DNA from 3 places in the Limosilactobacillus portuensis genome. Region 2 is predicted to be linked to each of the others. Evidence: riboswitches for the same ligand, from Rfam matches in the RefSeq annotation. Region 2 holds a riboswitch; each other region holds the start of a gene.

Region 1 (4,283 bases), 770 kb from region 2:
CCTAGATAGTCAATAGCAGATAAATGATTTGCTTTTTCTACTTCAGTAGCCGTGTTGCATGAGTAGCCAATAATTAACTTACCAGCTGCTTCTTTAATTACCTGCTCAATTTGTTCATCATCCTGGCCAACATGAACACCATCAGCACCAACACGCAATGCCATTTGAACATCATCATCAATCAAAACGGGAATTGAGTAGCGTTTTCCCATTTCGACTAGTCGCCTTGCCATGATTAATCGTGCATCGGCAGTCATGGTTGAATTATCTTTTTCTCGATATTGAAATGCGGTAATTCCAGCTTGCATTGCTTCTTCTACTTTAGCGAGGAATTCATAGGAATCATGGTGGGTGTCTTGAGTTCCGCCGACAAGGTATACTTGTAACATTTTTGGATTAAAGTTCATTATTATCGCTCCTTATTTTTGCCCAATGATTTAGTGGACCATGACCGTGACCAACGTTAATGCCTTGCTTAATCGTTGCTTCAACATAGGCCTTTCCAATTTTGAGGGCGTCTTCCATTGATTTGCCCTTAGCGAGTTCAGCAGTGATACAGGAAGAAATAGTATCACCGGTACCATGAGTATTCTGAGTTTGCTTTCGCTTGGCAGTCATCCAAAACGAGTGCCCATTCTCTAATAATACAAAGTCATTTGCTTCACCATCATTTGAAAAATGACCTCCCTTAACCAGGACATTCTTCGCTCCCATTGATTGAAGACGATGTCCAGCAGCTTCCATTTCAGCTTCTGTTGTGATCTTCATTTGAGCTAATTCTTCAGCTTCTGGAAGGTTAGGGGTAATCAAATCGGCGAGTGGCAATAGTTGTTCACGAACCACACTAATCGCATCCTCACTTAAAAGTTTAGCACCACCTTTAGCAATCATCACGGGATCTACCGTTAGTGGACCGAAATTATATTGCTTGAGGTTGTTGACAACGGTTTTGACACGGAGGGAATCCGCCAGCATTCCTGTTTTGCAGGCGCGGATATTAAAATCAGCAGCTAGGGAGAAAAACTGTTCATCAATTAATTTTGGTGGCATTGCTAGGGCATCCTGAACGCCAAGGGTATTTTGCGCTGTTACCGCGACAACAACCATTGTGGCAAAGACACCGCGCATTTGCATGGTTTTGAAATCAGCAGAGATTCCGGCACCACCTCCAGAATCAGTACCAGCAATTGTTAAAGCTTGAGGAAAATCATTTGTCATTTTTATTAGTAACTCCTTTATTTTTTACAATACTGAGAGAACTTCGCTGGATTTAATTGACGCTAGTTCATCCCGGAATTTGACTTGCCATTGGCCAAAGCCACTTGACTCTCTAGCAGCTTTGACTCCCGTGGCAGTAAAAACTGTAGTTGCAGTGCAGGCAGCTGTATAATAATCCTTGCTTACACCGAGATAAGCAGCAATAACACTGGAAAGAATATCACCGCTCCCTACATTAGTTACAAAATAACTAGTGGAAAGCTGATTAATAAAAGTATTATCGCCGTCTGTAATAATATCTGTTTTACCAGTCAGGACGACAATACAGTGATATTTATTAGCGACCGTTTTAGCAATCTCGTGAAGATCCGCTTGCCCACTGCCACTGTCAATTCCGCGTGAATGCCAGTTAACATTCGCTAATGCAGCAATTTCACCAGCATTTCCCCGAATAACAGTAAAGCGGTGGTCTTGTAATAGTTGTTTTGCAAAAGCTAACCGGTAATGACTAGCACCGATCGCAACCGGATCAAGCACCATTGGCTTTTGATTTTGGTTATTTTTGAGGATAGTTGTAATCTCGTTAGCCTGTTCTTCGTGAATGGTTCCTAGGTTAATCGTAATCGCATCGGCTAATTTCATCATTTCTGCTGCTTCTTGAGGTGCGGTAGACATGATTGGTGAAGCACCAATCGCACTCAACCCATCAGCAACCTTATCTGGAGTTACCATGTTAGGGATTGTCAGCACAACCGGGTTTTGATGACGAACTTGCTCTAATAGTTTTAGCTGTAATTTAGTCAAAATCTCACGTCCTAAAAAATGGAGCTACTAGTTAAGTGTTAACTAACAGCTCCATTATTTTTTATATATTGAGTTAGCATTTTCCTTCGCAAGTACTAGCTTAACAGGTTCAAGGGTCCGTATATCTTAATACATCTCAGTCTGGCAAACAGACACCCCTAATGCTGTTTATTAACATACCATTATAATAACATAGAAACCGCTTTTAAGCATTAAGGTAGTCAATTAAACTTGGTAATAGTTGTTCTGCTTCTTGACGCCCAGTTTCGTATAGTTTCCGGATCTTTTTAACGTTACTTTCTACTCGACCAACCTTAACGGGATGTTGGGGTGCAATATTAAAGATTTGTCCGGTCCTTCTAAGATGTTCAATCTGTGCTACTTGTTGGTTATAAACCTCTGGACGAAGGATCCCAGCTTCAGCAAACTGAGGATAGTCTTTGAAATAACGTCGGTATAATTGGCAAACTGGTCGACTTGACGGTTTCTTTCGGTAGCTAACATCGCGAGTACGGATCACAACAATTTTATTGTAGCCTTGTTCTTGGGCGACATCAAAAGGGATTGAATCAGCAATTCCGCCATCGAGGCAAAGACCATCAGGAGTCGGGGCAGGATCCATCATAAATGGCATTGAGCAAGAAGCAATTAATACTTGAGTCAATTTCTCACCCGTTAAGTCCGTAAAGAGTGCTTTTTTACCATCCTGAAGTCTAGTAGCAACAGCTGTGAAATGTGAGGCTGATCTGATATAGGCTCGTTCATCAAAGTTATGCCATGAAAGACCATGATCCTCGAATAGGTAGTTCATGTTGATCACTTGTCGTTTGAAAGGGCGCGTCATAGAAATATAGTCGCGATCATGACGATGGTTAATATTAATGTTTGCTGCTCGACCATATTGCTTTGCTACAAAGTTGACACCATTTAATGATCCAGCAGAAACGCCAATCACACTACTAAATTCAATGTGATTAGCGAGTAATGTGTCACAGACGCCAGCAGTATACTGTCCTCTAAAAGCGCCACCTTCAAGAACTAGCGCTGCGTTATATAGCATTGATTTCACTCCTTAGAATGTTGATAATTTATTGTAAGTCGTTTACCCTATCAATTTCAATCTTCTAAGAATTTTCAGCTTGGTCAGCAAATTCTTGAAGAAATTTTTCCATTACGGGAGTAACGACGGTGTTTTTCCGCCATGCAAGAACATGACCGGTGTCTTTATGTGGAGAAAAGGGGATAAATGTCAATTCGGGATCATGAAATGAATTAATGATCCCTTGAATTCCCAACATATAATAATCTCCGGCTTTCAGCAGTTCATAGGCATTGCTTGGTAAGTTATTTGTCGCCATAATATTTAACTTTGTTTGATCTAACTTTAAAACATCACTAATTTCATCACGAACAATATTCCGGGTGGGAATAATTAGTGGTAGCTTATACAGATCGCTTTTGGTAATCGAATGTTTTGCTGCTAGTTGATCAGATTTCTTGGTAATCAATCCCCACTGCTCATGAACTGGTAAAACAATAAAGTTATACTTGGCAGCCTCCACTGGTTCAATCAACACAGCAAAATCTTCTAAACCGGAATCCAAGCGTTGACGAAGCAAATCACCATTACCATCGTAAAGGTTAAAGCTTACCTTTGGATATTTTTTCTGAAAGTCACTAATAATCTTCATCACGAATTTTGAAACCTTTGAAACAACACAGCCAATATTAAGAACACCAGTTAATTCTTCCTTGGTGTTTTGAAGTTCCTGTTTTGTTTGGCTAAGCAAGGAAGGGATCGTAGACGCACGTTGTTGGAAGAGAATTCCTTCACTAGTAAGTTCCATTCGGCGCTGCTTACGGTCAAATAAAGTTACCCCGAGTTCTTTTTCGAGTTCAATCATTTGTCGGGAAAGAGTTGGCTGAGTAACATGAAGTTGTTGTGCAGCATGGGTAATATTATTCGTTTGTGCTACAGTTAAGAAGTATTTAATTACTCTTGTATCCATAATAGGGGTTCCTCGATTCAAATAGTGAATAGATAACACTATTTTAAGCTAAAATTTGAATAACGTAAATCGATTAGTTTTTGCGAAAGGAAGATAAACATGGTACGAAATGTCTTAATTCTTTACTATTCACAGTTTGGTAACACTGCTAAATTAGCTAGTGCAATTCATCGGCAGACAGGAGCTGATATTCTTCGTCTCCAAGTTCCTGAAGGATATTTCCCTGATGATATGGAGGAAACAGATCAAATT
Region 2 (4,283 bases):
AGCGACCATTGATCAAGTGCCGCATTATTGGACGTAAAGCCATAGTTAACCACAAGCCGATCAACGTTCAAACTTGTCATTTCATCGCTTCGCATCTTCTTTAGTTTCAACGTAACGGATCGATCATCTTCCACTTGAAGTTCCTTTGGCAAAAATGGTGTAACCAGATCCACGCTTGACTTCTTTAAAAGCGAAACAGAATGTTCCATCCCCCGAAACTGATCCCGACGGTGAACTAACGAAACCTGCTTAGCTACGGGTTCAAGCATTAAAGCAATGTCAATTGCTGAATTCCCGCCTCCTAGGACAGCTACTCGTTTATTAACAAAGTCATCGCGGTGAGTAACAAAGTAGTGAAGCTGGTGTCCTTCAATTTCATCTGCTCCATCAAGAGCTAATTTTCGGGGCTTAAATGCACCGTTTCCTAATGCAATCACAATTGCCCGGGAATGCGAAATGCGATCAGCACTCTTAACTGTAAACGTTCCATCTGCTTCCTTTACAACGTCCTCAACAGTCTCACCTGTAAACTGGTCAACCGGAGCCACAGCAAGTTGCTTTTGAAGCTGACTTACTAGTTCATGTCCCGTAACTCCCGGAAGTCCCGCAACGTCCCAGATTTGTTTTTCCGGATAAAGAGCATTAACTTGACCGCCAAGTTGGGGCAAACTTTCAATCAATTGGGCGTTTAATTCATGGAGTCCACAATAAAATGCCGCAAACATTCCTGCGGGACCGCCACCAATAATTGTAATGTCATACATCTTTGCCATTCGTAATGGCTCCTCTCTGTTCTTTTTTCTTATTGTAATTGATTTTTACTAAAATTAAAATTGCGGGGTCTTCATCATTTAGCTATTATTGAAATAAATAACTAGCTAAATGGAGGAAAATATCATGGCCACTAAAAAAATGATCTTGGACCTAGATATCGGGGTCGATGATGCGTTAGCTCTTGCGTATGCAATTGCTGACCCACAGATTGACTTAATTGGGATTGTTGCTTCTTATGGTAATAACTTACTAGAACAAACCGCTAAAAATTCATTACAGCTTCTTGAATTACTCGGCCAAGATGTTCCTGTTTTTAAGGGCCTTAGCCATTCAAGTACTACTGATCATTTCAATGTCATGCAAGTCAGCAAGGAGATCCACGGAAGCAACGGAATTGGTGATATTTCACTCTCCGAACCGCGCCATCAAGTTCAAGAAAAAGATGGTGTCGACTTTATCATTGAGGCGGCCCACCAGTACAGCAAAGATCTCATTATCGTTCCTACTGGCCCATTGACAAATCTTGCTGCTGCACTACATCGGGATCCACAGATTAGCCAATTAATCGGTAATATTACTTTAATGGGTGGTGCGCTAACGGTCGAAGGAAACGTTAGCGATGTTGCCGAGGCGAATATCAATCAAGACGCCGAAGCAGCTAACGAGGTTTTTACCAGTCCATTACCAATTACAATGGTCGGCCTTGACGTTACTTTACGGACCCTCCTCACGAAAAAAGAAACTCAGCAGTGGCGCAATTTGGGAACACGGGCTGGAATTGCTTATGCTGATCTTACCGACTTCTACATTGATGCCTATTACCGGTTAGGAATTGATAAGCGTGGCTGTGCAATTCATGATCCATTGGCAGTTGGCGTGGCAATTGACCCATCATTTGTAACCACCCTTGCCCTGCCAATGAAGGTTATTACCAATAAGCATAATTATGCCCGAACAATCGGTGATAAAACACGGCTGAATGAACCCCACCCAAATGTTAAGGTGGCAATTAACGTTAACCAAGAACGATTTGTTTCCGTCTTTATGAACCACCTGACTAATCTTTTAGCTAATCACTAAATTAACTGTCGAAGAACCCATTTTTGTTGTATGATGGTAATAATAAAAGAAAATTATATGTCTGGGGTGCCACTTGGCTGAGATTAGACCCATTGAACCTGTCTAGATAATGCTAGCGAAGGAAGCGCGTTTTTAATCGACCATTTAAGGAACCATGGCATTTTTTGTCACGGTTCTTTTTCTTTCCCCAAGAAAGGAATCATTATGTTTCATCAATTTCATTTAAAGGACATTATTCTCTTAGCAATCATCGGGATCGTTTTTGGAGTGATCTACTTAGCAACTGGTCTGCTCTACAACGGCTTAACAATTGCCCTGACTCCCTTTGGCTATGGACCAATGGCTAACGATATTACATTAGGTATTTGGTGTATGGCTGGTCCGTTAGCTGGTTTTATGCTCCGTCTTCCTGGTGCCTCATTTCTCGGTGAATTTCTCAGTGCCGTTGTGGAGATGCTCCTCGGTGATCAATGGGGTGTGACCACTCTGCTCTCAGGGCTGGTTCAAGGGATCGGGACTGAGCTCGGTTTTACCTTAACGCTTTATAAAATATACAATTGGGTGACCTTACTCCTCTCCGCAACCACTACCACGATTCTGACATTTGCCTGGGACTGGTTCCGCAATGGTTACAGCCATTTTCCATTTTCAATGTTAATTGTGATGCTGATTGTTCGCTGGTTATCAATGTTTTTCTTTACTGGCATCCTTGTTAAGCTCATTGTTAACCTATTAAACAGAAGTCACGTTCTTCCGAGGTAAAACAAATGGAATCAATCGCTATTCAACACCTGACATTTTCATATGAGGACGGTCAGCCGATCCTTAATGACGTCTCCCTTGAATTACCACTTCATACTTCAATCATCTTTAGCGGGTCCGTTGGCAGTGGAAAAACAACCCTGCTGAAGTTGATCGCTGGCTTGCTTCCAAAATATGGTGGCAGCTGTTCAGGAAAAGTTGCCATTCCCCACGGGCAACGAATTGGAATGCTCTTTCAAGATCCAGCGATGCAATTCACGATGGATACCCCGCAACATGAATTAGAGTTTACCCTAGAGAATCTTCAAGTTCCCCACGAAGAAATCAACAAGCAGGTAAAGAGTGCCCTAAGCTTTGTCGGCTTAGAGAAACTTGCTCAGCAAAAACTAACTACCCTTTCTGGCGGTCAATTACAGCGAGTTGCGTTGGCAATTACAATTGCTATGAAGGCAGAGATCATTCTACTAGACGAACCTTTTTCAAGTATTGATGAAGCTAACCGACAGTTTCTCCTTCAAAAGCTGACCCAACTACAAAATGAAAATGGCACAACGATCATTATCAGCGATCACGATCTCCATAATTACCAAAAGTTTAGTCAGCTTGTTGTTCAGTTTCACAATTCTAAAGTCACTCTACTGTCACACCATGATAGTTTGATGCTTTTAGAAAATGCTAATCACCAACATAGGAACAGACTCACCACTAAGGTTCCGCCGCTAACTGCTAATATCGTTATGGAATTAAAAGATTATGCTGTAAGCCGTAATCAAACTTCCCTTATTAGGCCCACCAGTTTAAATATCATTCAGAACAAAATCACCTTATTAACTGGTCCTAGTGGTGCGGGAAAATCAACTCTCCTCAAATCAATTGCTAAGCTAACTCCTTATCAGGGGGAAATAACATATAAGGGGCAAAATATCCAAAAAATATTCCCCGGGAAATATTATTCCAAGGTCGGTCTAATCTTCCAAGAAACTAATCAGCAATTCTTAAACGTTACTGTCGGTGAAGAATTACTGTTAAGCCTCAAGAATGGTCATAATCCGTTTCTAACTCGAAAGACGGTAACAGAACTTTTAGCAATGGTCGGTTTACCTGACATTAGTCAAAGAATTATTTATTCACTGAGTGGTGGTCAGCGAAAACTCATCCAAAACCTTGTCATGTTGGTAATGGGACAGGAAATTTTGCTAATGGATGAGCCTTTTACTGGCCTCGATCATCAATCACTACAAAAGTTACTGGCACTTATTGAACAAAGTAAGCAATCCTTTCCACAAACGTTGCTAATTGTGAGTCACCAATTGGATTACTTAGCTGGCGTAGTTGATTATCACCTTAACCTTACTAATCAGCAGCTTTCATACCAAGGAGGATCACAAAATGAATCCCAGTATTAAACTTCTCCTCCTTCTCCTCATTTCACTTGAGATTAGCTTTACAAATCAGCTTTATGTAAACCTAATTTTGATCGTCTGTCTTTTGCTCGTTCTTCTTTTTCACCACCTAACATGGCGTCGCTTTATGTGGCTAATGCTAATTCCTTTAATTCCTGGAATTGCAGTTCTGATCACTATTGGTGGATATGGTCCAGGGCATAGTTGGCTTACTGGATGGAGTATGGTAAGCCGTTTTTACGTTTATGTTTTTGCTGGTGGGGT
Region 3 (4,283 bases), 960 kb from region 2:
AATCAAGGGTGGAGTTATAAGCAAGCCTTGCGAGCTTTCAACATGCTAGCTGACGCGAATCTAAACCTTGATTTTATTGAGCAGCCGCTTCCAGCAAATCAGTTGCGTGAGTTAGCGCTGCTCCGTCAGCAATCAACCATTCCGTTAATGTTGGATGAAAGTGTATTTACACCAGCGGATGCCTTACGGGTAATTAAAGCGGGAGCAACAGATTATGTTAATATTAAATTAATGAAGTGTGGAGGAATCTACGAAGCAACTAAGATTAATCAGTTGTGTGAAAGTGCAGGAATTCCGTGCATGGTTGGTAGTATGATTGAGGCTCCTGAAAGTATTGCGGCTGCGGTAGCCTTTGCTAATGCTCACGCTAATGTTTACTTTATTGATCTTGACTCAGTTTATATGATTAAGAATGATCTCGATTTGGGCGGCCTTAAGCGGGTTGGAATCCATTTATGGCACGTGTAATTTTAAATTTCCTGGCATTATTTTATGATGCTGGGATTTTTCATTTTCCACATTACGTCTAAATTCGTTATAATTAATGTATTATTTTTTTCGAGGTTAGACATGAGTAAAGTATATGCAGTTAGGAAGGGGCGGCACCCAGGAATTTATCTTACCTGGCCAGAATGTCAGCAGGAAATTAATGGTTATCCGGGTGCGGTGTATAAGAGCTTTTCCAGTAAGTCGTTAGCTAGAGAATGGCTTGCTGGCGATGATAAAAGTCAAACAAAAGATAAAGATCATGATGGTAAGCTAAATGATCCAAATATCATTTACCTGTATACAGATGGTGGTTCACGCAATCACGGTAATAAGCCGGGGCAGCACGTTAAGCAAACAGATAAAGCGGCTTGGGCATTGCTGATCAGTAAAGGTAGTCAGCAATTTACCAAGACTGGTGGTGAGTTTGGCGCGACGAATAATCGGATGGAATTAATGGCGCTCCGGAATGCTCTCCAGATTTTAGTAAAGAACCAAAAACAAGAGGACCCAATTATTGCAGTTCTTGACTCACACTATGTCCTAGACCCGATCATGAAGAATTGGTTGAATGGTTGGCAACATCGGGGGTGGAAAACAAGCACTGGTTCACCGGTGGCTAATCAAGAGTTGTGGCAAGAGGTTATTCAATTACTACCACAGTTTAAGCAGCTACATTTTCAATGGACTAAGGGACATGCAAACAACCAAGGCAATGTTATTGTTGATCACTTATTAAACCAAACAATGGATCAAATGGGGGAAGAATAATGAAAATTGGAATTGATAAGATGGCATTTGCAACTACTGACGAGTATATTGATTTACGCGAGTTAGCTCGTGAACGGGGAGATGAGCCTGATAAGTACACGATTGGAATTGGTCAGGATCGGCAGGCAGTTGTTCCACCAACTCAAGATATTGTCACTTTGGGAGCAGCAGCAGCCAAGAAGCTATTATCCGAAGATGACAAAAAACATCTTTCCACTGTGATTGTAGCTACTGAATCGGGGATTGATAATTCTAAGGCAAGTGCCATTTATATCAAACATCTTTTGGAACTGGATGATTTTACCCGTGCAGTTGAATTAAAGGAAGCCTGTTATTCAGCAACGGCAGGGATTCAGTTTGCTAAGGGATTAGTTGCGATGAATCCTCAGTCGACAGTCTTAGTAATTGCAGCTGATATTGCTCGTTATGGGTTGAAAACACCTGGTGAGGTTACCCAAGGAGCTGGGGCAGTCGCAATGTTGATTTCTGCTGACCCTCACATCTTGGCTCTTGAGGATACTACGGTTTCATATACAAAGGATGTTATGGATTTTTGGCGGCCGCTTTACGCAACCGAAGCACATGTGGATGGCAAATACTCGACTAATGTTTACATTGACTTTTTCCTCCAATGCTGGCAACGCTATCAACAAATGACCGGACGCCAATTAGATGATTTTGCTGCCTTAACTTTCCACTTGCCATTTACCAAGATGGGGAAGAAGGCATTGGAGGCGCTTCTCAAGGACAATCAATCACCGGTTGCTAATAAATTGCGTGAGCAGCTGACCGCAAGTCAAAAGTACTGTCGTGAGGTAGGAAACCTCTATACTGGTTCACTTTACCTTGGAGTAATGTCACTCTTACAAAATGGTCAAGTTAATCCTGGGGACCGGATTGGTCTCTTTAGTTACGGTTCCGGAGCAGAAGGTGAATTCTACAGTGGGATTCTTCAGCCTCACTTTGAAAAATACTTGAGTGACGTTAAGGATGATCTAGCAAATCATCATCAGGTTTCAATTGCTGAATATGAGAAGCAGTTCAATTCACAACTGGGGATGAACCCGGATGATGTTGAATTAGATTGGCAATCAGATCCAGCACCGTTTATATTAAAGGGTCAAAAGGAACACAAACGGATTTATCAGGAAAAGAAATAAAGTGTTACAATATAATTAACACAAACGGGGAGCTTGTATAACAGGCTGAGAGGAAGATGTGATCTTCGACCCATGGGACCTGATTTGGATAATGCCAACGGAGGGAATTCAGTTAAGAATTTTAGAATCGATCAGGTAGGTGCCTGGTCGATTTTTCTTTATCAAGATCAAGTTTCGCTAATCAATAAAAGGATGGTGAAACTGATGCAACATAAGACATCACTGGTAGAAAATGGAATGATTTGGTGCGGCGCGGGAATATCAATTGCAGAGATTTTGACAGGAACTTACTTAGCGCCATTGGGAATGGTTAAAGGAATAACAGCCATTATCTTAGGTCATTTAATTGGCTGTGGGTTGCTTTTCCTTGCTGGAATAATCGGTGGCCAGTTGCGGATTAGTGCGATGGAATCGGTAAAAATCAGTTTTGGCCAATTTGGTGGAATCTTTTTTGCTAGTCTAAATGTTTTACAACTGATTGGCTGGACGGGAATCATGATTTATGATGGATCGCTGGCGGCTAATGGCCTTTGGAAGTTAGGCCAACCATTATGGTGCGGATTGATTGGATTCCTAATTATAGTGTGGTTAATTATCGGGATTCGTCGCTTAAGATGGCTGAACACCATTGCTTTAACTGCTTTATTACTTTTGACGATTTGGTTGTGCTATTTAATTTTTGCAGAGCCACATGTTAATAGCCACTTGGGGACACTATCATTTGGGCAAGGATTAGAATTGGCCGTTTCAATGCCCCTATCCTGGCTTCCTTTAATTTCTGATTATACTTCTGTTGCCCAAAAACCGATCCAAGCGAGTGGAGTTAGTGCGTTCACTTATGGTGTCATTAGCTGTTGGATGGCAATTATTGGTCTTGGCTCAACTCTATTAACCGGGCAGACAGATATTGCCAAAATAATGGTCGGTGCTGGTGTTGGAATTAGCGGATTAATTATTGTTCTCCTCTCAACGGTTACAACCACGTTTATGGATGCTTATTCTGCAGGAGTATCTGCGCAAACATTAAAGGTTAAGTGGTCCTCACGTTTAACGGCGATTATTGTAACCGTTATTGGAAGTGCTGGTGCAATTATTTTGCCGATGGATAATTTTAGTAACTTCCTTTATATCATTAGCTCAGTCTTTACCCCGATGATTGCCATTCAGATTATGGATCGCTTTGTTCTTCGGCTTGACAATAAGGATCGCTGGATTAGTTGGAATCATTTTATCTTATGGCTAATTGGTTTTATAGTATACCGCTGCTTAATGTTAGTAGATCTTCCCGTAGGAAATACGTTGCCCGATATTTTAATTGTGATCTTTTTGGTGTGGATTGTCGATCACAAAAAAAGGCAGGAATGAACAAAATTATTAGTTCATTCCTACCCTCAATAAAGAAACATTGCTAATTAAAGGGAAGTTTAGAAAATGTGGTCACGGTATAGACCAATAACCTTGCCAAGAATAGTAACGTTATCCAGATAAATAGGCGCCATTGCATCGTTCTCAGGTTGAAGGCGGAATCGGTGATTCTCTGGCTCTTTATAGAACCGTTTGCAAGTAGCTTCATTATCACTTGTCATTGCAATCACAATCTCACCATCTTTAGCGGTTGATTGCTTACGAACAATTACGTCATCACCATCAAGAATTCCGGCTTTGATCATGCTAGTACCGTGAATTTTTAACATGAATAATCCAGATGCATCTTTAATTGAAGGTGGTAGGGGAAAATAATCTGTGGTGTCTTCTACTGCTAAGATAGGCTGTCCTGCGGTAACAACACCGATCATTGGGATCTCTTTTTGCTCTGGTTCAATTCCTAAGAGATCTAATCCCTGTTTAGTAATCTCAAGTGCTCGC

What was found. A riboswitch is a leader RNA that binds a small molecule or an ion and turns the genes downstream of it on or off. The one in region 2 is predicted to bind thiamine pyrophosphate.
Region 1: another riboswitch for thiamine pyrophosphate. It lies ahead of thiM (hydroxyethylthiazole kinase); the one in region 2 lies ahead of PRK60_RS00465 (ECF transporter S component).
Region 3: another riboswitch for thiamine pyrophosphate. It lies ahead of cytX (putative hydroxymethylpyrimidine transporter CytX); the one in region 2 lies ahead of PRK60_RS00465 (ECF transporter S component).

Annotation. Positions count from the first base shown of each region.
Region 1 is NZ_CP117296.1:865,335-869,617, forward strand. It holds gene thiE (thiamine phosphate synthase) at 1-407, opposite strand, end outside; gene thiD (bifunctional hydroxymethylpyrimidine kinase/phosphomethylpyrimidine kinase) at 397-1,218, opposite strand; gene thiM (hydroxyethylthiazole kinase) at 1,243-2,022, opposite strand; TPP riboswitch at 2,087-2,192, opposite strand; gene PRK60_RS04380 (patatin-like phospholipase family protein) at 2,228-3,082, opposite strand; gene PRK60_RS04385 (LysR family transcriptional regulator) at 3,147-4,031, opposite strand; gene PRK60_RS04390 (flavodoxin family protein) at 4,131-4,283, shown strand, end outside.
Region 2 is NZ_CP117296.1:92,441-96,723, reverse strand. It holds gene PRK60_RS00475 (NAD(P)/FAD-dependent oxidoreductase) at 1-773, opposite strand, end outside; gene PRK60_RS00470 (nucleoside hydrolase) at 898-1,854, shown strand; TPP riboswitch at 1,907-1,996, shown strand; gene PRK60_RS00465 (ECF transporter S component) at 2,059-2,616, shown strand; gene PRK60_RS00460 (ABC transporter ATP-binding protein) at 2,622-4,022, shown strand; gene PRK60_RS00455 (energy-coupling factor transporter transmembrane component T family protein) at 4,006-4,283, shown strand, end outside.
Region 3 is NZ_CP117296.1:1,051,945-1,056,227, reverse strand. It holds gene PRK60_RS05310 (dipeptide epimerase) at 1-468, shown strand, start outside; gene PRK60_RS05305 (ribonuclease H family protein) at 571-1,257, shown strand; gene PRK60_RS05300 (hydroxymethylglutaryl-CoA synthase) at 1,257-2,417, shown strand; TPP riboswitch at 2,433-2,540, shown strand; gene cytX (putative hydroxymethylpyrimidine transporter CytX) at 2,622-3,782, shown strand; gene lexA (transcriptional repressor LexA) at 3,842-4,283, opposite strand, start outside.